2 regions of the Pseudomonas sp. GOM7 genome follow, and region 1 is predicted to be linked to the other one. Evidence: predicted binding sites of a transcription regulator. Region 1 holds the regulator's gene; the other holds the start of a gene.
The links. Region 1 encodes LexA, which represses DNA repair genes until DNA is damaged. Its sites were predicted from a motif close to CTGTNTNNNNANACAG; they were not measured.

Region 1 (11,138 bases):
TCCATGCTCAGCTCGGCCTCGATGCGCAGCCCTTCGAGCTGGGTCAGCCCGCTGCCACCGATGATGGCGTGCAGGGTCATCGCCGTCAGTCCAGCAACTGCGCGGCGCGCAGCGCAGCCATGGCCTGCGACCAGCGCGGCGAAGCGCGGTAATCGGTGCAGACGTGGCCACGCCCACGCATCCGCACCAGACGCTCGGGCGCTCGCACCCGCAAACGCTGCAGAGCACTCAGCGCCACCTCGGCGGCGGCCCGGTCATTGCACACCAGGCCCATGTCGCAACCGGCGCTCAGCGCCGCCTCGATACGCTGGCCGGCATCACCAGCCACATGCGCCCCGGCCATGGACAGGTCATCACTGAAGATCACCCCGTCGAAGCCCAGCTCGCCACGCAGGATGTCCTGCAGCCAACGGCGTGAGAAACCGGCGGGCTGATCATCCACCTCGGGGTAGATGACGTGCGCCGGCATCACCGCATCCAGCGCCCCACCGAGCAGGCGGAACGGCTGCATGTCGCAGGCACGGATCTCATCGAGGCTGCGCTCGTCGACCGGAATGGCGACATGGGAATCGGCCTCGGCCCAGCCATGCCCCGGGAAGTGCTTGCCGGTCGCCGCCATGCCGGCCTGGTGCATGCCGCGGATAAAGGCACCGGCCAGCGTGGCGGCACGCTGCGGGTCGCCGTCGAAGGCGCGACTACCGACCACCGCACTGCGCTGATGATCGAGGTCGAGCACCGGGGCGAAACTCAAGTCCAGCCCCACCGCGAGCACTTCGGTGGCCATCAGCCAGCCGCAGTGTTCGGCGAGGGTTTCGGCATTGTCGTTGTCGGCGATGGCGCGCATCGCCGGCAAGCGTACGAAGCCCTGACGCAGACGCTGCACGCGCCCACCCTCCTGATCCACCGCCAGCAACAGATCCGGGCGCACGGCGCGGATGCTCTGGCACAACTCGCGCACCTGGCGCGGTGATTCGATATTGCGAGCGAAGATGATCAGGCCGCCCACCTCGGGCTGACGCAGCATCTGGCGATCCTCGGCGGTCAGCCAGGTGCCGGCGACATCCATCATCAAAGAGCCTTGCATGGGGATATTCCTTATTGAAAGTCTTGATCTGCCGCCCACTGCGGGCATGGCGCCTCGTCGATGCGCACCCGGCAGTGCAACGGCACGCGATCGAATAGCGCCAGCATGTCGGCGTTACGCATACGCACGCAGCCATGGGACAACGGCTCACCCATGGGTTCCGTATCCGGTGTGCCGTGCAGATAGATATAGCGGCGAAAGGTGTCCACCTCGCCCAGGCGATTGCGCCCCGGCTCCAGACCGCTGAGCCAGAGAATGCGAGTCAGTATCCAGTCGCGCCCGGGAAACTGCTGGTGCAACTCGGGTGACCAGACCTCCCCGGTCCAGCGCCGCCCCCGCAGCACGGCCGCCAGCGGCAGCCCGGCGCCGATACGCGCACGCACCTGATGCAGGCCGCGCGGCGTGCAGCCACTGCCATTGCGTTCACCGGGGCCATTGAGCGCTGTGGAAACGGCAAAACGCACGAGCAGACGCCCGCCAGCAAAGCCGTAGAGCGCCTGATCAGCGAGGGAGATATGCAAGAAATCGAGATCCGCCATGCCGGCTAGCTTAGCGGATGCCTTGCGCCACGCACACCGCCGTCATGCCTTGGCCGGCACGCTCACTGGCTTGTTGCGGGGCTTGAGCTGGGCGCTTGCCAGCAGCGGATCGGCAACCCCGCTATCGGCGCGCATCCCGGCGGCCAGGAAAGGCACCATCATGCGCATGACCTGCTCGATGGAGGTGTGGACGCCGAAATCGGTCTCGGCCATGGCCCGCAGCGCCTTGATCCCGGACATGCTGAACGCCGCCGCACCCAGCATGAAGTGCACGCGCCAGAACAGCTCCAGCGGAGGGATGCGCGGTGCGGCATCGTGCACCAGCAACATGTAGCGACGGAACACCTTGCCGTAGACCTCTTCCAGGTACTTGCGCAGGTGCCCCTGGCTCTGACTGAAGGCCAAGCCGAGCAGGCGCATGAAAATGGACAGGTCATTGCCACTGCGCGGCTTCACCGCCAACGCCTGCTCCACCAGCAACTCCAGCAGCTCTTCAAGGGTCGCCGGGGCTTCACTCTTGGCCTGGCGGCGGTCGAGCTCCTTTTCCAGACTGGCACAGAAGGGGCCGAGAAAGCGCGAGAAGACCGCCTGGATCAGCGCCTTCTTCGAGCCGAAGTGGTAGTTCACCGCTGCCAGGTTGACCCCAGCCTTGCTGGTGATCAGGCGCAACGAGGTTTCGGCGAAGCCCTTTTCCGCGAACAGCTGTTCCGCAGCATCGAGAATGCGTTCAACGGTTTCCGACTGAGCCATGAATGATCACCTGACAAACACTTGTTTGAAACATACGTTTCAGCCCATCGAATTGTCAAGCCGCGCGAGCCGGATTTTGTCCGAGCAGTCACAGCATACAACAGGCAAAGACGCCCATAGCGAGCGACAAGTTACAGACCCGCGCAAGCACACTGAAATTGATGATTGCCAAGCCACGCTTACTGTATATAATCCCAGTCACTGTATAAAAAGACAGAGCCCAGCCATGCTGAAACTGACGCCACGCCAAGCTGAAATCCTTGCCTTCATCAAACGCTGCCTGGAAGACAATGGCTACCCCCCTACCCGCGCGGAAATCGCCCAGGAGCTGGGGTTCAAGTCGCCCAACGCGGCAGAAGAGCATCTCAAGGCCCTGGCCCGCAAGGGCGCCATCGAGATGACCCCAGGCGCCTCACGCGGCATCCGCATCCCCGGTTTCGAGCCTGGTGCCGCCAACGAAGACGATGGCCTGCCCGTGATCGGTCGTGTCGCTGCCGGTGCACCGATCCTCGCCCAGCAGCATGTCGAGGAATCCTGCCAGATCAACCCGGCCTTCTTTCAGCCCAGGGCCGACTATCTGCTGCGTGTGCGCGGCATGAGCATGAAGGACATCGGTATTTTCGATGGTGATCTGCTCGCCGTACACACCACCCGCGAAGCACGCAACGGCCAGATCGTCGTCGCTCGCATCGACGATGAAGTGACGGTCAAGCGTTTCAAGCGCGAGGGCAACAAGGTCTGGCTGATCGCCGAGAACCCTGAGTTCGCCCCGATCGAAGTGGATCTGGAACATCAGGATCTGGTCATCGAAGGTTTGAGTGTCGGTGTAATCCGCCGCTGAGGAAACGCCATGCAAATGCAGCAGTCGTTCGAGCGCCCACAACTCCCACTTTTCGACGCATTCCTTGCTGGCGCGTCGAGCGAGCCACTGGTTGCTGACAGCATCGCCCACAGCGAGGATGATCAGGCTTTCAGTGAATTGGCTCTGCGCGGCGCTGCCGGCCACTGCCTGCACTTGCTGGCGCCGATCCTGCGCGAGCTGAGCCAGAACCAGGACGCACGTTGGCTGACCCTGGTGGCGCCACCCGCCAGCCTCACGCAAAGCTGGCTACGCGATGCCGGGCTAAACCGCGAACGCATCCTGCTGCTGCAACCACGGCAAGGGCAAAGCGCCCTGGAGCTGGCCGAGGAAGCCCTAAAACTGGGCCGCAGCCATACCGTCATCAGCTGGCTACACCCTGTCGAACGCAGTACTCGCCAACGCCTGGTACAGGCCGCCGTTAGCGGTGGAGCGCAGAGCCTCAACATCAGCCTGGGCTGAATCAGGCTCACAAATGAAAACGGGGCTCCAATGAGCCCCGTTTGCGTTGTGTCGTAGCGCCTCAGCCTCAGTGCAGGACTCTCGGCCCTTCCTCTTCTTCGCTGCTGAAATCACCTTCGGCCATTCGACCGGCCATCTGCACTCCGACATTGAGCATGGCCTTGGCCACCTCGATATGCTGGCCCTGCAGAAAGGCCTTGGCATCGGCAGAGAAATCCAAAGTTACCAATGCCTCCTCGTCCTCTGCTCGGCGCAAGGCGATACGCCCATCGGGCAGTTCGACGATTTCCAGAAAGGATGTAGGCATGGCTCGGTCTCTTTGCAAAAAACATGAAATTGTAACAGCCGGCCCGGCTCAACCCCAGCCCACTCGTCCAGATAACGCACTCAGCACTCGCTGAGGCCTTCACGAAAACGCAGCACCAGGCCCTTGAGCTGCTGACGCCAGGCATCGATTTCATCGAGACTCAGCTCTGCAGGCTCTTCACCGACGCTGACCGCCGTGATCAAGGGCATGGCCGGGTCGACCTTGGCCTTGCGCGCCTCGCGCGGCGGCTGGAACAGCGCAGCATAGGCCGCCAGCAACTGCGCCAACCAGGTTTCGCTCTGCTGAGTCAATTCAACCAGTTCGGCCAGCTCGGGGCTGGGCGTAGCCTCTAGTACCGCCTGCTGAACGAAAGCCTCGACACGCGTGGGCGCAGCATCATGCATGCGGTAGTAACCGGCAATCTCATGGCACAGCCCCAACAAACCACCGTAGAGGTGGAACAACGCGGCCTCGCGCTCAGCCTGCACCAGCGCCTGCAAGTTGAAGGCATTGGAGGCCTCGGCCTTGCGCCAGTTGTCCAGGGCGATACCGGCGAAGAAGATCTTCTGATTGGTGCGGGTGTAGATTTCTTTGGCCATCGCGATGCCCTCCACAGCAGATCGACTCATGATACGCGCACCGGCAAAAGCCGGTGCGCATCTCGTCAGGCATTCGCCATCAATTGGCCCTCCGGCGAGCCGGCAGCACCAGCCGGCAATGAGGCCCGGTCGGCGCTCAGCCAGTGCGGACGCGCGTCAACGCTTGTCCTCGACCTTCCACTTGCCACCATCGTAGAACGCACGCCAGCCAGTCGGCTTGCCGTCCACTTCGGATTGCACGTACTGCTCCTTGGTCTTGCGGCTGTAACGAATCACTGTCGGACGGCCATCCGGGTCCTTCTGCGGCGCATCGCAGAGGAAGTGGTACTTGGGATCGATCTCGTGCTTGTGCGGAACGATCTCCAGCACCAACGGTGCACGGGTTTCACGGTTCTTGGGGAACTGGCTGGCGGCCAGAAAGAGCCCCGAGGCCCCATCGCGCAGCACGTAGGTGTCGTCCACCTTCTCGCACTTGAGCTCGGGCATGTCCACCTTGTCCATCTTCGGTGGCGCTGCTTCGCCATTCTTGAGCAGCTTGCGGGTGTTCTTGCAGCTTGGGTTGGTACAGCCGAAGAACTTGCCGAAGCGACCGGTCTTGAGCTGCATCTCGCTGCCGCACTTGTCGCATTCCAGGCTCGGGCCTTCATAGCCCTTGATGCGGTACTGGCCCTGCTCGATCTCGTAGCCGGTGCAGTCCGGGTTGTTACCGCAGATGTGCAGCTTGCGGGTTTCGTCCAGCAGGTAGGCATCCATGGCGGTGGCGCAGATCGGGCAGCGGTGCTTGCCCAGCAGTACGCGGGATTCGGACTCGCCCTCGTCGTCGGCGGCGATCTCGTCACCCGGCACCAGGTTGATGGTGGCCTTGCAGCGCTCCTTCGGCGGCAGCGCATAACCTGAGCAGCCAAGGAACACGCCGGTGGAAGCGGTGCGAATCATCATCGGCCGGCCACACTCGCGGCACGGAATGTCGGTCAGGGTCGGCTGGTTGGCGCGCATGCCGCCCTCGCCCGCCTCGGCGGCTTCGAGCTTCTTCTTGAAGTCGGCATAGAATTCGTCGAGCAGGTGCTTCCACTCGCGCTCGCCCTGAGCCACGTCGTCGAGATGCTCTTCCATGGTGGCGGTAAAGCCATAGTCCATGAGGTTGGCGAAGCTTTCGTCGAGACGCTCGGTGACGATGTCACCCATCTTCTCGGCATAGAAACGGCGGTTATGCACCGTCACGTAGCCACGATCCTGAATGGTGGAGATGATCGCCGCATAGGTGGATGGACGACCGATACCGCGTTTTTCCAGCTCCTTGACCAGGCTGGCCTCGGAGTAGCGCGCCGGTGGCTTGGTGAAGTGCTGGCTGGGGTCGAGCTTGATCAGCTTGAGGCCCTCACCTTCCTTCATTTCCGGCAGAACGTCGTCCTCGCCCGGCTTGCTCTGCTGCGGCAGCACGCGAGTGTAACCGTCGAACTTGAGGATGCGGCCCTTGGCGCGCAGCTCGAAGTCGCCAGCAGCCACGGTAACGCTGGTGGACAGGTATTCGGCTGGCGGCATCTGGCAGGCCACGAACTGGCGCCAGATCAGGTCATACAAACGCTCGGCATCGCGCTCCATGCCGGAGAGCTGGGTCGGGCGCAGGTTGACGTCGGACGGACGAATCGCTTCGTGCGCCTCCTGGGCGCCCTCCTTGCTCGAATACAGGTTGGGCTTGCCCGGCAGGTACTTGTCGCCGTACTCGCTGCCGATAAAGCCCCTGACCATATCGATTGCATCGGCCGACAGGTTGGTCGAGTCGGTACGCATATAGGTGATATAGCCGGCCTCGTAGAGCCGCTGGGCCATCATCATGGTCTTCTTCACCCCGAAGCCCAGACGATTGCTCGCTGCCTGCTGCAGGGTGGAGGTGATGAAAGGCGCCGTGGGCTTGCTGCTGGTCGGGCGATCTTCACGCTTGGCCACGCTGTAGCTGGACGCCTTGAGCTTGTCCAACGCGGCCATGGCCTGGGCTTCATTGACCGGCTTGAAGGCCGCGCCGTTCTCACGTACCACCTCGAAGCGAACCTTGGCGTTCTTCGCGGTGCCGAGGTCGGCGTGCACTTCCCAGTATTCTTCCGGGACGAAGGCACGGATTTCCTTCTCGCGCGCCACCACCAGCTTTACCGCCACCGATTGCACTCGCCCGGCGGATAGGCCCCGGGCGATCTTGGCCCACAGCAGCGGCGAGACCATGTAGCCCACCACGCGATCGAGGAAGCGCCGCGCCTGCTGGGCGTTGACGCGGTTGATGTCCAGCTCGCCGGGTTTGGAGAAGGCTTCCTGGATCGCCTTCTTGGTGATCTCGTTGAACACCACGCGCTTGTAGCGGCTGTCGTCACCACCGATGGACTCGCGCAGGTGCCAGGCGATGGCCTCCCCTTCGCGGTCCAAGTCGGTTGCGAGATAGATGGTGTCGGCATCCTTGGCCAGACGGCGCAGTTCTTCGATCACCTTTTCCTTGCCAGGCAGGATCTCGTACTTGGCCTTCCAGCCGTGTTCGGGGTCGACGCCCATGCGGGCGAACAACTGGCGCTTGGCCTTTTCCTTGGGCGACAGAGCAGGTGCTTCACTGGCGGCCTTGCCGCGCTTGGCCGGCTCCTTGCTGGCGCTTGCCGAGCCGCTGGTAGGCAGGTCACGGATGTGGCCGATGCTCGACTTCACCACGTACTGGCTGCCCAGGTACTTGTTGATGGTCTTGGCCTTGGCCGGGGATTCCACGATGACCAGCGATTTGCCCATGGATCAGAGAATTCCTAAAATTGCGAAATATAGAAGGCTGGGAGCCTTGAGGCCCCGCTATATATAGTGGCGACCAAGCGTAGGTCAAGCGCAGGGACTGCGCACTCAGACTTCCGAACTGCCGATAGGGCTGACTTCAGCCTGAATCAAAGCAAAGCGTGGAACGCGCTTGCCGTCCATCTCCACCTCTTCGCAGAACATGCTGAGCGGCCTGACCCACAGGCCGAACTCGCCGTACAGCGCCTGATAGACCACCACCTCTTCCTCGTTTTCGGAATGGCGCGCCACGCCGAATACGCGGTAGTGCGGGCCTTTGTAGTGGCGATAGAGTCCTGGCTGCAACTGCATGAGCGGTTCCCGATATAAAAAGCCGTAAAAAGCAAAACCGGGGCACTGGGCCCCGGTTTGTGTCCACCAGCGCTTAAACGCGCTCGAAGACGGTGGTGATGCCTTGGCCAAGGCCCACGCACATGGTGGAGACACCCAGAGTGCCACCGTTCTGCTTCATGACGTTGAGCAGGGTACCGGAGATACGGGCCCCGGAACAACCGAAGGGGTGACCCAGGGCGATCGCGCCGCCGTGCAGGTTGACCTTCTCGTCCATCTTGTCGAGCAGTTTCAGATCCTTCAGCACCGGCAGGGCCTGGGCGGCGAAGGCTTCGTTGAGCTCGACGAAGTCGATATCAGCCATGCTCAGACCGGCGCGCTTGAGCGCCTTCTGGGTGGACGGCACCGGGCCGTAACCCATGATCGCCGGATCCACACCGGCCACGGCCATGGCGCGAACCACGGCCATCGGCTGGATACCCAGATCCTGAGCACGCTGGGCGCTCATGACAATCATGCAGGACGCACCGTCGGTGATCTGCGAGGACGTACCCGCCGTCACGGTGCCGCCTTTCGGGTTGAACGCCGGCTTGAGGTTGGCCAGGCTTTCCAGGGTGGTTTCCGGACGGATGGTCTCGTCGTAGTCGAACACCTTGAGGAAGCCGTTTTCGTCATAGCCTTGCATCGGGATGATTTCATCCTTGAACTTGCCTTCGACGGTGGCCTTGTGCGCCAGGCGGTGCGAACGCTCACCGAAGGCGTCCTGCGCCTCACGGGTGATACCGTGCATCTTGCCCAGCATCTCGGCGGTCAGGCCCATCATGCCGGAGGCCTTGGCGGCGTACAGCGACAGGTGCGGGTTGGGGTCGACGCCGTGCATCATGCCAACGTGGCCCATGTGCTCCACGCCACCGACGACGAAGACGTCGCCGTTGCCGGTCTGGATCGCCTGCACGGCAGTGTGCAGGGCGCTCATGGACGAACCGCACAGGCGGCTGACGGTCTGGCCGGCGCTGGTGTGCGGGATCTGGGTCATCAGCGACGCCATGCGCGCGATGTTCCAGCCCTGCTCCAGGGTCTGGTTGACGCAGCCCCAGATCACGTCCTCGACTTCCGCCGGGTCGACCTTGGCGTTGCGCTCCAGCAGTTTGCTGATCAGGTGCGCGGACATGGTCTCGGCGCGGGTGTTGCGGTGCATGCCGCCCTTGGAACGACCCATCGGGGTACGACCGAAGTCGACGATCACTGCATCTCTAGGATTCAGGCTCATATTTCTACTCTCGCTCTGTTCGCTGCGCGATTAACCGAAGAACTTCTGGCCCTTGGCGGCCATTTCGCGAAGTTTGGCGGTCGGGTGGTACAGGGCGCCCAGCTCGGCGTACTTGTCGGCCAGGGCGACGAACTCGGCCACACCGATCGAATCGATGTAGCGCAGCGCACCACCGCGGAAGGGGGGGAAGCCGATGCCGTAGATCAGGCCCATGTCGGCCTCGGCCGCAGTATCGACGATGCCGTCTTCCAGGCAGCGAACGGTTTCCAGACACAGCGGGATCATCATGAAGTTGATGATGTCTTCGTCTGTGACTTCGCGCTCTTCGACCACGATGGACTTGAGCAGCTCGTAGGCGGCCGGGTCGGAGACCTTCTTCGGCTTGCCGCGCTTGTCAGTCTCGTAGGCGTAGAAGCCCTTGCCGTTCTTCTGGCCCAGGCGATTGGCCTCGTACATCACGTCGACGGCGGTCTTGCCTTCCACGGTCATGCGATCCGGGAAGCCTTCGGCCATCACGTCACGGCCGTGGTGGCCGGTGTCGATGCCCACCACATCGGAGAGATAGGCCGGGCCCATGGGCCAGCCGAACTTCTCCATCACCCGGTCGATGCGCACGAAGTCGACACCGAAGCCCAGCAGCTTGGAGAAACCACCGAAGTACGGGAACAGCACGCGGTTGACCAGGAAGCCCGGGCAGTCGTTGACCACGATCGGGTTCTTGCCCATTTTCTTGGCGTAGGCCACGGTGGTGGACACGGCCACGTCGCTGGACTTCTCGCCACGGATGACTTCCACCAGCGGCATCATGTGCACCGGGTTGAAGAAGTGCATGCCGACGAAGTTCTCGGGGCGCTTGAGGGCCTGAGCCAGGTAGGTGATGGAGATGGTCGAGGTGTTGGACGCGATGATCGCGTCCTCACGCACATGGCCTTCCACCTCGGCCAGCACGGCGTGCTTGACCTTGGGGTTCTCGACCACGGCCTCGACCACGATGTCGACGTTGCCGAAATCGCCGTAGGACATGGTCGGGCGGATGGCGTTGAGCGCCTCGGCCATCTTCGCCGGGGTCATGCGGCCCTTCTCGACGCGCTTGCCGAGCAGCTTGGACGCCTCGTCCAAGCCCATCTGGATACCCTCTTCGCGGATATCCTTCATCAGGATCGGGGTGCCCTTGGAGGCCGACTGGTAGGCGATGCCGCCCCCCATGATGCCGGCGCCGAGCACGGCGGCCAGTTTCACGTCACGGGCAATCTCGTCGTGCTGCTTGGCCTTCTTCTTCAGTTCCTGATCGTTGAGGAACAGGCCGATCAGGCTCTCGGCGACCGAGGTCTTGGCCAGCTTGACGAAGCCGGCGGCCTCGACTTCCAGCGCCTTGTCACGACCGAAGTTGGCGGCCTTCTGGATGCTCTTGATGGCTTCGACCGGAGCCGGGTAGTTCGGGCCGGCCTGGCCAGCGACGAAGCCCTTGGCAGTCTCGAAGCACATCATCTGCTCGATGGCGTTGAGCTTGAGCTTTTCCAGCTTGGGCTGACGCTTGGCCTTGAAGTCCAGCTCGCCGGAGATGGCGCGCTTGACCAGATCCAGCGCGGCATCCTTGAGTTTGTCCGGAGCGACCACGGCATCAACGGCGCCAACTTTCAACGCGTCTTCAGCACGGTTTTCCTTGCCGGAAGCGATCCACTCGACAGCGTTGTCGGTACCGATCAGGCGCGGCAGACGCACGGTGCCACCGAAGCCCGGGTAGATGCCCAGCTTGACTTCCGGCAGGCCGATCTTGGCGGTGGCGCTCATCACGCGGTAGTCAGCGGCCAGGCACATCTCCAGGCCGCCGCCGAGGGCGATGCCGTTGATGGCGACCACGGTCGGTACGCCGAGGTCTTCGAAATCGCTAAAGATCTTGTTGGCTTCGAGGTTGCCCGCCACCAGCTCTTCGTCGGGCAGCTTGAAGTTGTCGACGAATTCGGTGATGTCGGCACCGACGATGAACACGTCCTTGCCACTGGTGACAATCACGCCCTTGATCGAACCGTCGGCCTTGATCGCGTCGACGGAGGCGCGCAGCTCGTTCAGGGTAAGGCGGTTGAATTTGTTGACGGACTCACCCTTGAGGTCGAAATTCAATTCGACGATGCCGCTCTCAAGAGCCTTAACCGTGATGGCTTTACCTTCGTAAATCAT
Region 2 (11,138 bases), 980 kb from region 1:
TCGCGGTCTTCGGCGCGGTCGATGGCCTCTGGGCTGGTACCGATGATCGGTACGCCCGCCTCTTCCAGGGCGCGGCAGATCTTCAGCGGAGTCTGACCACCGTACTGCACGATCACGCCTTTGGGCTGCTCGACGCGGACAATTTCCAGCACGTCTTCCAGGGTCACCGGCTCGAAGTACAGGCGATCAGAGGTGTCGTAGTCGGTGGAGACGGTCTCCGGGTTGCAGTTGACCATGATGGTCTCGTAACCGTCTTCACGCATGGCCAGCGCAGCATGCACGCAGCAGTAATCGAACTCGATGCCCTGGCCGATGCGGTTAGGGCCGCCGCCGAGAATCATGATCTTCTCGCGGTTCGACGGGTTGGCCTCGCACTCTTCCTCATAGGTGGAATACATGTAGGCGGTGTCGGTGGCGAATTCGGCGGCGCAGGTGTCCACGCGCTTGTACACCGGCAGCACTTTCAGCTTGTGGCGGTGGGCACGCAGGCTCTTCTCGGAAACGCCCAGCAGCTTGGCCAGACGCGCATCGGAGAAGCCCTTGCGCTTGAGCTTGAACATCAGGTCGTAGTCGATGGCGGACAGACCCAGGGTCTGCACGGTGGCTTCGTCCTTGATCAGATCCTCGATCTGCACCAGGAACCACTCGTCGATACGGGTCAGCTCGAACACTTCGGCGACGCTCTTGCCAGCGCGGAAGGCATCGGCCACGTACCAGATGCGGTCAGCACTGGGCACGGTCAGTTCGCGCTTGAGGATGCTCTCGGCTTCCGGGTCGTTCAGGTCGAGTTTCGGGTCGAAGCCGGCAACGCCGACTTCCAGGCCGCGCAGGGCTTTCTGCACCGACTCCTGGAAGGTACGACCGATGGCCATGACCTCACCCACGGACTTCATCTGGGTGGTCAGGCGGGCGTCGGCCTTGGGGAATTTCTCGAAGGCGAAGCGCGGAACCTTGGTCACCACGTAGTCGATGGCCGGCTCGAAGGACGCCGGGGTACGCCCGCCGGTGATGTCGTTGGAGAGTTCGTCGAGGGTGTAGCCGACCGCCAGCTTGGCGGCGATCTTGGCGATGGGGAAGCCGGTGGCCTTGGAGGCCAGCGCCGAGGAACGCGACACACGCGGGTTCATCTCGATCACCACCATGCGTCCAGTGTTCGGGCAGATGCCGAACTGCACGTTGGAGCCACCGGTTTCCACGCCGATCTCACGCAGCACCGCCAGGGAGGCGTTGCGCATGATCTGGTATTCCTTGTCGGTCAGGGTCTGCGCCGGGGCCACGGTGATCGAGTCGCCGGTGTGCACGCCCATGGGGTCGAAGTTCTCGATGGAGCAGACGATGATGCAGTTGTCCTTCTTGTCGCGGACCACCTCCATCTCGTATTCCTTCCAACCGATCAGCGATTCGTCGATCAGCAGCTCGTTGGTCGGCGATAGATCCAGACCGCGGGCGCAGATTTCCTCGAATTCCTCTCGGTTGTAGGCGATGCCGCCGCCGGTGCCACCCATGGTGAAGCTGGGGCGGATGATGCAGGGGAAGCCCACCTGCTCCAGCACGCCGTAGGCTTCTTCCATGGTGTGAGCAATACCCGAACGCGGGCAGGCCAGACCAATGGATTTCATGGCCTTGTCGAAGCGCGAGCGATCTTCGGCCTTGTCGATGGTGTCGGCATTGGCACCGATCATCTCGACGCCGAATTTCTCCAGCACGCCGTGGCGCTCCAGATCCAGGGCGCAGTTCAGCGCGGTCTGGCCGCCCATGGTCGGCAGCAGCGCGTCCGGACGCTCCTTCTCGATGATCTTGGCCACGGTGGCCCACTTGATCGGCTCGATGTAGGTGGCATCGGCCATGGCCGGGTCGGTCATGATGGTGGCCGGGTTGGAGTTCACCAGAATGACACGGAAACCTTCTTCCTTCAGCGCCTTGCAGGCCTGGGCGCCGGAGTAGTCGAACTCACAGGCCTGGCCAATGACGATGGGGCCGGCACCGAGGATCAGGATGCTTTTGATATCTGTACGTTTTGGCATTTTATCTCTCTCGAATCCTTGGGTCAGTCGGCGGGCTTAGCGGCGCTTGGCCATGGCTTCGATGAAGCGGTCGAACAGCGGGGCGACGTCGTGCGGGCCGGGACTGGCCTCAGGGTGGCCCTGGAAGCTGAAGGCGTCCTTGTCGGTACGCTCGATACCCTGCAGGGTGCCATCGAACAGCGACTTGTGGATCGGCCGCACATTGCTCGGCAGGCTGCTCTCGTCCACGGCGAAACCGTGGTTCTGGCTGGTGATCATCACCACGCCGCTGTCGAGATCCTGCACCGGGTGATTGGCACCGTGGTGGCCGTGGCCCATCTTGACGGTCTTGGCACCGGAGGCCAGGGCCAGAAGCTGGTGGCCGAGGCAGATACCGAACACCGGGATCTCGGTTTCCAGGATTTCCTGGATCGCCTTGATCGCGTAATCGCACGGCTCGGGGTCGCCTGGGCCGTTGGAGAGGAATACGCCATCGGGCTTCAGCGCCAGCACTTCACTGGCCGGGGTCTGCGCCGGTACCACGGTCAGGCGGCAGCCGCGAGCGACCAGCATGCGCAGGATGTTCAGCTTCACACCGTAGTCGTAGGCCACCACGTGGTACGGCAGATCCTCGGCCGGGATCAGCGGGTGGCTGTCGCTTTCCAGGTTCCATACACTGGAGCGCCACTCGTAGGCGGTGGCGCAGGTGACTTCCTTGGCCAGATCCATGCCCTTGAGGCCCGGGAAGCTGCGCGCCAGCTCCAGAGCCTTCTCTTCGGTGGCATCGGCGCCGGTGAGGATGCAGCCGTTCTGCGAGCCCTTCTCACGCAGGATGCGGGTCAGGCGGCGGGTGTCGATACCGGCGATGGCGACGGTGCCATTGGCTTTCAGGTATTCGTCCAGCGGCTGCTTGTCGCGCCAGCTACTGGAGATCAGCGGCAGGTCACGAATGATCAGACCGGCCGCCCACACGCTGCAGGATTCGCCGTCTTCCGGGGTGGTGCCGGTGTTGCCGATGTGCGGATAGGTCAGGGTGACGATCTGCTGGGCATAGGACGGATCGGTGAGAATTTCCTGATAGCCGGTCATGGCGGTGTTGAACACCACCTCTCCGATCGTCTGGCCATCGGCCCCGATGGAATCGCCGCGAAAAATGCTGCCGTCAGCAAGGGCCAAAATGGCAGGTTTGGGGGCTGGCTTAGTCAAGAAGACCTCCGTCTCGATCAAGGCTTGAAGCAAACGCAGGTTGTAAAAAAGCGGGATGACGTGTGAAGGTCATCCCGCTTTTTTATTTGAGCCATTCTGCGTAACTTTTAGTGGACACACTAAAACAGGAAGCTTACAGGAAAAGCCTTTTTCGGTCCACCCGAATTCCAAGCTGCAATACGGATGGCCGCCCCCTGCAAGCTGCAAGCTCGTCAGCGGAAAAGTCCGCCCTGAGTAGTCAAGCCCTTACTTGCAGCTTGTCGCTTGAGACTTGCAGCTTATTTAAGCCCCAACACGTCCTGCATGTCATACAGCGCGGCATCACGCCCGGCCAGCCACAGCGCCGAACGCACGGCGCCCTTGGCGAAGGTCATGCGACTGGAGGCCTTGTGGGTGATCTCCACGCGCTCGCCGTCGGCGGCGAACAGCACGGTGTGATCACCCACCACATCGCCGGCACGCACGGTGGCGAAGCCGATGGTTTCGCGCGCGCGCGCGCCGGTCTGACCTTCACGCCCATAGACCGCCACCTTTTGCAGGTCACGCCCCAGGGCGTCGGCGACCACTTCGCCCATGCGCAGCGCAGTGCCGGACGGCGCATCGACCTTATGCCGATGGTGCGCCTCGATGATCTCGATATCCACGTCGTCACCCAGCACGCGAGCGGCGGTATCCAACAACTTCAGGCACAGATTGACACCGACGCTGAAGTTGGCGGCAAAGACGATGGGAATCTGCTTGGCCGCTTCGCTCAGCCGCTGCTTCTCTTCCACGCTGAAACCGGTGGTGCCGATGACCATGGCCTTGCCTGCCTGGCGGCAGACCTCCAGGTTCTTCAGGGTCACCGACGGATGGGTGAAGTCGATCAGCACGTCGAAGTCATCGACCACCGCCGCCAGATCACCCACCAGGGTCACGCCGACCTTGCCCAGGCCGACCAGCTCGCCGGCATCGGCGCCGATCAGGCTGCTGTCGGCGCGGTCGATGGCCGCGCTGAGCTTGGCGCCCTCGGCCTGGCTCACGGCCTCGATCAGGGTCTTGCCCATGCGCCCGGCGGCGCCCATCACTGCAATACGTTGCATAACATCAGCTCCAAGCTGCAGGCCTCAAGCGGCAAGCCAAGCGCAATACCTCTTGCCGCTTGTGGCTTGCCGCTTGATGCTCAATTAAACGTCACCGAAGAAGCGCTTCACGCCCTCGAACCAGCCACTGGCCTTGGGCGAGTGGGAGTCGTCGCCCTGCAGCGACTTGCGGAACTCCTCGAGCAGTTCGCGCTGACGCTTGTTCAAGTTGACCGGCGTTTCCACCGCCACCCGGCACATCAGGTCGCCTGCCGCACCACCCCGTACCGGGGCCACGCCCTTGCCACGCAGGCGGAACAGCTTGCCGGTCTGGGTACCTTCGGGGATCTTCAGCTTGACCCGACCATCAAGGGTCGGCACTTCCAGCTCGCCTCCCAGGGCAGCGTCGGCGAAGCTGATCGGCACCTCACAGTACAGATGCTTGCCGTCACGCTGGAAGATCGCGTGCTCGCGCACGTTGACCACCACATAGAGGTCGCCGGCCGGGCCGCCATGGGCACCCGCCTCGCCCTCGCCGGATAGGCGAATGCGGTCGCCGGTGTCGACGCCTGGCGGTACCTTGACCGACAACGTCTTGCTCTCTTCCACACGGCCCTGACCATGGCAACTGCCACAGGGGTCGGTGATCATCTTGCCGGTGCCATGGCAGCGCGGGCAGGTCTGCTGTACGGAGAAGAAGCCCTGTTGCATGCGTACCTGACCGATACCACCACAGGTGGTACAGGTCACCGGGCTGGTGCCTTTCTTGGCACCCGTGCCATCGCAGGTCTTGCAACCGACCAGGGTCGGCACGCGAATGGTCACGTTGGTACCACGCACCGCCTCTTCCAGATCCAGTTCCAGGGTGTAGCGCAGATCCGAGCCGCGCTGAGCGCCACCACGAGAACCGCCACGGCCACCGCCGAAGAAATCGCTGAACACGTCACCGAAGATGTCGGAGAAGTTGGCGCCGCCGAAACCGGCACCGCCAGCGCCACCCATCTGCGGGTCGACACCGGCATGACCGTACTGGTCATAGGCCGAACGCTTGGCCGCATCGGAGAGCACTTCGTAGGCCTCGTTGGCCTCCTTGAAGCGCTCTTCGGCCTCTTTGTCATCCGGGTTGCGGTCCGGATGGTACTTCATCGCCAGGCGGCGGTAGGCCTTCTTCAGGTCCGCCTCGCTGGCGCCGCGTTCCACGCCCAGGATTTCGTAATAGTCTCGTTTTGCCATAGTTGTGCTGCACTCTCAGATTCGTGAGCTCCAGATACGCCGACGCGGGAGAGAGCTCCCGCGCGGCGAATCCTGCCCGCCGCGGACGACGGGTCGGAGCGAAAGAAGGCGCGGCGCGAGGCCGCTGACCTTACTTGTTCTCCTTGACCTCTTCGAATTCGGCGTCGACTACGTCGTCGCCGGCATCCTTGGCATCGGCAGCATCCGCCTGGGCAGCACCACCTTGCGGCTGCTCGGCATACATCTTCTGCGCCAGCGGCGTGGTGGCCTCGGACAGGGCGTTCATCTTGGCTTCGATGGCGGCCTTGTCGTCACCCTTGATGGCCACTTCCAGCTCGCCGATGGCCTTCTCGATAGCGGCCTTCTCGTCGGCAGTGGCCTTGTCGCCCGCTTCGGTGATCATCTTGCGGGTGGCATGCACCAGTTGGTCGCCCTGGTTACGCGCAGTGGCCAGCTCCTCGAACTTGCGGTCTTCCTCGGCATTGGCCTCGGCGTCACGCACCATGCGCTCGATCTCCTCGTCGGACAGGCCAGAGTTGGCCTTGATGACGATGGACTGCTGCTTGCCGGTGGCCTTGTCCTTGGCGGACACGTGCAGGATGCCGTTGGCGTCGATGTCGAAGGTCACCTCGATCTGCGGCACGCCACGCGGAGCCGGCGGAATCTCGGCCAGGTCGAACTTGCCCAGGGACTTGTTCTGCACGGCCTGCTTGCGCTCACCCTGCAGCACGTGAATGGTCACAGCGCTCTGGTTGTCGTCGGCGGTGGAGAACACTTGCGACTTCTTGGTCGGGATGGTGGTGTTCTTCTCGATCAACGGGGTCATCACGCCGCCCATGGTTTCGATACCCAGGGTCAGCGGGGAGACGTCCAGCAGCAGCACGTCCTTGACGTCACCGGCCAGCACGGCGCCCTGAATGGCAGCACCCATGGCCACTGCTTCGTCCGGGTTGACGTCCTTGCGCGGCTCCTTGCCGAAGAACTCGGCAACGGTCTTCTGCACCAGCGGCATGCGGGTCTGACCACCGACCAGGATCACGTCGTCGATCTTGCCGACGTCGATGCCGGCGTCCTTCAGCGCGGTGCGGCACGGCTCGATGGTGCGCTGCACCAGATCCTCGACCAGCGACTCCAGCTTGGAGCGGGAAATCTTCACATTCAGGTGTTTCGGGCCAGTCGAGTCTGCCGTGATGTACGGCAGGTTGACGTCGGTCTGCTGGCTCGAGGACAGCTCGATCTTGGCCTTCTCGGCGGCTTCCTTGAGGCGCTGCATGGCCAGCGGGTCGCCCTTGAGGTTCATGCCGGTTTCTTTCTTGAACTCGTCGACGAGGTAGTCGATCAGGCGGATGTCGAAGTCCTCACCACCGAGGAAGGTGTCACCGTTGGTAGCCAGTACCTCGAACTGGTGCTCGCCGTCGACTTCGGCAATCTCGATCACCGACACGTCGAAGGTACCACCGCCCAGGTCGTAGACGATCACGGTGTGGTCGCCCTTGGCCTTGTCCATGCCATAGGCCAGCGCAGCCGCGGTCGGCTCGTTGATGATGCGCTTGACGTCGAGGCCGGCGATGCGACCGGCATCCTTGGTGGCCTGACGCTGGCTGTCGTTGAAGTAGGCCGGAACGGTGATCACCGCTTCGGTCACCGGCTCGCCCAGGTAGTCCTCGGCGGTCTTCTTCATCTTCTTCAGCACTTCGGCGCTGATCTGCGGCGGCGCCATCTTCTGGCCGTTGACTTCGACCCAGGCGTCACCGTTGTCGGCCTTGGCGATCTTGTACGGCACCAGGCCGATGTCCTTCTGCACCACGTCCTCGTCGAAACGACGACCGATCAGACGCTTCACCGCGTACAGGGTGTTGTGCGGGTTGGTCACTGCCTGACGCTTGGCCGACTGGCCAACCAGGATCTCACCGTCGCCGGCATATGCGATGATGGACGGCGTGGTGCGAGCGCCTTCGGCGTTCTCCAACACCTTGACGTTGCCGTTTTCCAGAATGGAGACGCAGGAGTTGGTAGTCCCCAGGTCGATACCGATGATTTTGCCCATGAATGTTCTCCCGAAACTTTGATTTTTCCGTCGCCTCGTTTCGCAGGCGCCGGTAGCACTAAAACGCTTGACTCAGAGATGGGGTCGCCCCCGGATATTTCAAGCCTGCTCGTCGATGGACGGCGGCGGCGTGGTCGGTGCCTTGCTGACCACGACCATGGCCGGGCGCAGCAGGCGACCATTGAGCAGATAGCCCTTCTGGAACACCTTGAGCACGGAGTTCGGCTCGACGTTGGTGCTCTCTTCCATCGCCATGGCCTGGTGGTGCTCCGGGTTGAACGGCTCACCGTGCGGGTCGAGCGCCTCCAGCGAATGCCGGGCCAGGGTGTCGATGAACAGCTTGAGGGTCAGTTGCATGCCCTCGCGCACGGCCTTGAGCGCTTCGTCGTTCGGGCTGGACAACTCCAGACCACGCTCCAGGCTGTCGACCACCGGCAGCAGGTCGTTGGCGAACTTTTCCAGGGCGAACTTGTGCGCCTTCTCCACGTCCTGCTCGGCGCGACGACGCACGTTCTGCAGCTCGGCCGCCATGCGCAACGACTGATCCTGCGCCGCTGCTAGCTGCTCTTCCAGGGCCTGCACGCGAGCCGCCAGATCATCGCTCGACGCGGCATTCTCGGCCGCCTGCGCCTCGGGGTTCTGCGTATCCAGGTTCTGTTCGTCAGCCATGCCTCTCTCCTCTCGAATGAATCGGCGCGGATCCGAACCGCGCACCTGCCGCCTATATGGAGCCAATTCCACAGCTTTCAAGGGGCGATAAAGGAGGATTGTCAGCACGAGAAAAAACACTGTATAAATAACCAGACATCAATTCGGGAGCGTTCGCCATGCTGGTGCACCTGTCCATCCACAACTACGCCATCGTCGACCATCTGGACCTCGAGCTGGACGCCGGCATGAGCGCCATCAGCGGCGAAACCGGTGCTGGTAAATCGATCATGCTCGACGCCCTCGGCCTGTGCCTGGGTGACCGCGCCGACAGCGCCGTGGTGCGCCCCGGCGCGGACAAGGCGGACATCCTCGCCAGCTTCGACCTGGCCGACATCCCCGAAGCCCGCGCCTGGCTTGCCGAGCGCGACCTGGACAACGACGGCCCGTGCATCCTGCGCCGGGTGATCACCGCCGAGGGCCGCTCACGCGGCTACATCAACGGCAGCCCCTGCCCGCAAGCCGACCTCAAGGCCCTTGGCGAACTGATCATCGACATCCACAGCCAGCACGAACACCAATCGCTGCTCAAGAGTGACACTCACCGCCGCCTGCTCGACGATTACGCCGGCAGTCAGGAACTGGCGCGCCAGGTGCAGCTCGCCGCGCAACGCTGGAAGCAGACGCGCAACGAGCTGGAACGCATCTCTAGCCAGAGTGACGAACAACGCGCCCGCCACCAGTTGCTCAGCTACCAGCTCGAAGAACTGGAGAACCTTGCCCTAGGCGAGAACGAGCTGGAACAGCTCGAGCAGGAGCACAAGGCCCTGAGCAATGCCGAAGCCCTGCTCGGCGCCTGCCGTCAGGTACTCGACCTGTGCAGCGAGAGCGACGCCGGCAACGTGCTCTCGGCGCTCACCGCCAGCCTCAACCGCCTCGGCACCTTCGCCGGACAGGGCGGTGCCTTGGGCGAAGCCAGCAACCTGCTGGCCAATGCACAGATCCAGGTGGAGGAAGCCGTAGGCGAGCTGAACCGCTTCGTCGATCACTTCGATGCCGACCCGCAGCGCCAGCAGTTTCTCGAAGAGCGCCTGGACACCATCTATACCCTGGCGCGCAAGCACCGCATCCAACCCACTGAACTGGCCGCCCTGCAGCAGCAACTGTTCGAGGAGCTGGAAAGCCTCAATGCCGACGACGAAGCCGGCGAGCGCCTGGCCGAAGAACTGGCCGCCTATGAACGTCACTATCAGGAAAAGGCCACCGAACTCAGCGCCCTGCGCAGCAACGCGGCCGAACGCCTGGCTACGGCCGTGCAAGAGGAGATGCAGACGCTGGGCATGCCTGGCGGGCGTTTCAGCATCCAGCTACAACCCCTGGACGGTGCCGAACCCAACGGCAATGGCCTGGAGGCCGTAGAGTTCCTGGTCAGCGCCAACCCGGGGCAGCCGCTGCGCGGTCTGGCCAAGGTGGCCTCGGGCGGCGAACTGTCGCGCATCAGCCTGGCGATCCAGGTGATTACCGCACAGACCTCACGCGTGCCGACCCTGGTATTCGACGAAGTGGACGTGGGCATCGGCGGCCCCACCGCCGAAGTGGTCGGGCAACTGCTGCGCCGCCTGGGCGAGCGCGGCCAGGTGCTGTGCGTCACCCACCTGCCGCAAGTGGCCGCCCAGGGGCATCAGCACCTGTTCGTGCACAAGCAGCGCGGCGTCGATGCCACCTCAACCGCCGTGAGCAAGCTGGACGAGAACGGCCGCGTCGAGGAAATCGCCCGCATGCTCGGCGGCGTCGACCTGACCGAGGAATCCCTGGCCCATGCGCGCAAGATGGTCACCAGCGCCCAGGCCGCCTGAAACGACATGGCCCGAATGCAATCCGGATCATGACAAAGCAAAAAGGCGACCCGCAGGTCGCCTTTTTCGTTGCAGCAAGAGCATCAGCTCTTCTTGCGCACGTAAAGCACCAGATTGTGATCGACCAGCTCGAAGCCGTGTTCCTTGACGATCTCCTTCTGGCGCTTCTCGATCTCGGAATCGAAGAACTCGATCACCTCGCCGGAATCGACGCAGACCATGTGGTCGTGATGACCGCTGTCGGCCAGCTCGAATACCGCATGACCGCCATCGAAGTTGTGGCGCACGACCAGACCGGCGGCCTCGAACTGGGTCAGCACGCGGTAGACGGTGGCCAGACCGACATCCTCACCCGCCTCCATTAGCGCCTTGTAAACATCTTCTGCGCTCATGTGGCGATACTCGGCATTATCGAGCATCTGCAGGATTTTGACTCGTGGCAGAGTCACTTTCAGTCCAGCTTTGCGCAGTTCGTTATTTTCAACCATGGTCTGCTTTCTCGTAGGGGCTGCTTTCGCAGCCTCCCTTAATACGGGTATGATCCGGGGTTCAAGATGCCCAAGATAGTGGAAGTCACCCTCCGATGCAAAAAACCAAGCTCTTGCTGACCAGCCTGTCACTGACCGGGCTCTTCGCACTCGCCGGTTGTTCATTCCCCGGGGTTTACAAGATCGACATTCAACAGGGCAATGTCGTGACGCAGGACATGATAGACCAGCTACGCCCAGGAATGACCCGGCGCCAAGTGCGGTTTATCATGGGCAATCCGCTGATCACCGATACCTTCCACGCTGATCGCTGGGATTACCTGTACAGCATCCAGCCAGGCGGCGGCGAGCGTCAGCAGGAACGCGTCAGCCTGGCGTTCGACGGCAACGACCAGCTCATCGGCCTTGCGGGTGACTTCATGCCCGGTGTCAGCCGTGACCAGGCCATCATGGGCGCTGGCAGCGACACCAGCACCGCTCAACCCGCCAAACCAAAGGACGAGCCTGCCGCCCCAGGCTCGCTGCTGGAGCAGATCCAGCGCGAGGTGGATCAGGTGGAAACCGTGCCGGTACCGACGCCAGAACCGCTGGATACC

Region 2: the regulator LexA is predicted to act here: its motif matches at 8,339-8,354, upstream of recN (DNA repair protein RecN).

What each region holds. Positions count from the first base shown of each region.
Region 1 covers NZ_CP113519.1:2,023,111-2,034,248, reverse strand. Annotated here, with positions in the region: gene OU800_RS09215 (S-methyl-5'-thioinosine phosphorylase) at 1-80, opposite strand, end outside; gene nagZ (beta-N-acetylhexosaminidase) at 86-1,084, opposite strand; gene OU800_RS09205 (L,D-transpeptidase) at 1,096-1,623, opposite strand; gene OU800_RS09200 (TetR/AcrR family transcriptional regulator) at 1,666-2,373, opposite strand; gene lexA (transcriptional repressor LexA) at 2,600-3,214, shown strand; gene sulA (SOS-induced cell division inhibitor SulA) at 3,224-3,694, shown strand; gene OU800_RS09185 (hypothetical protein) at 3,762-4,001, opposite strand; gene OU800_RS09180 (DUF6586 family protein) at 4,082-4,600, opposite strand; gene topA (type I DNA topoisomerase) at 4,757-7,363, opposite strand; gene OU800_RS09170 (DUF1653 domain-containing protein) at 7,469-7,711, opposite strand; gene fadA (acetyl-CoA C-acyltransferase FadA) at 7,785-8,960, opposite strand; gene fadB (fatty acid oxidation complex subunit alpha FadB) at 8,991-11,138, opposite strand.
Region 2 covers NZ_CP113519.1:1,044,947-1,056,084, reverse strand. Annotated here, with positions in the region: gene carB (carbamoyl-phosphate synthase large subunit) at 1-2,024, opposite strand, end outside; gene carA (glutamine-hydrolyzing carbamoyl-phosphate synthase small subunit) at 2,061-3,209, opposite strand; gene dapB (4-hydroxy-tetrahydrodipicolinate reductase) at 3,488-4,291, opposite strand; gene dnaJ (molecular chaperone DnaJ) at 4,376-5,503, opposite strand; gene dnaK (molecular chaperone DnaK) at 5,634-7,550, opposite strand; gene grpE (nucleotide exchange factor GrpE) at 7,650-8,219, opposite strand; gene recN (DNA repair protein RecN) at 8,378-10,054, shown strand; gene fur (ferric iron uptake transcriptional regulator) at 10,138-10,542, opposite strand; gene OU800_RS04720 (outer membrane protein assembly factor BamE) at 10,638-11,138, shown strand, end outside.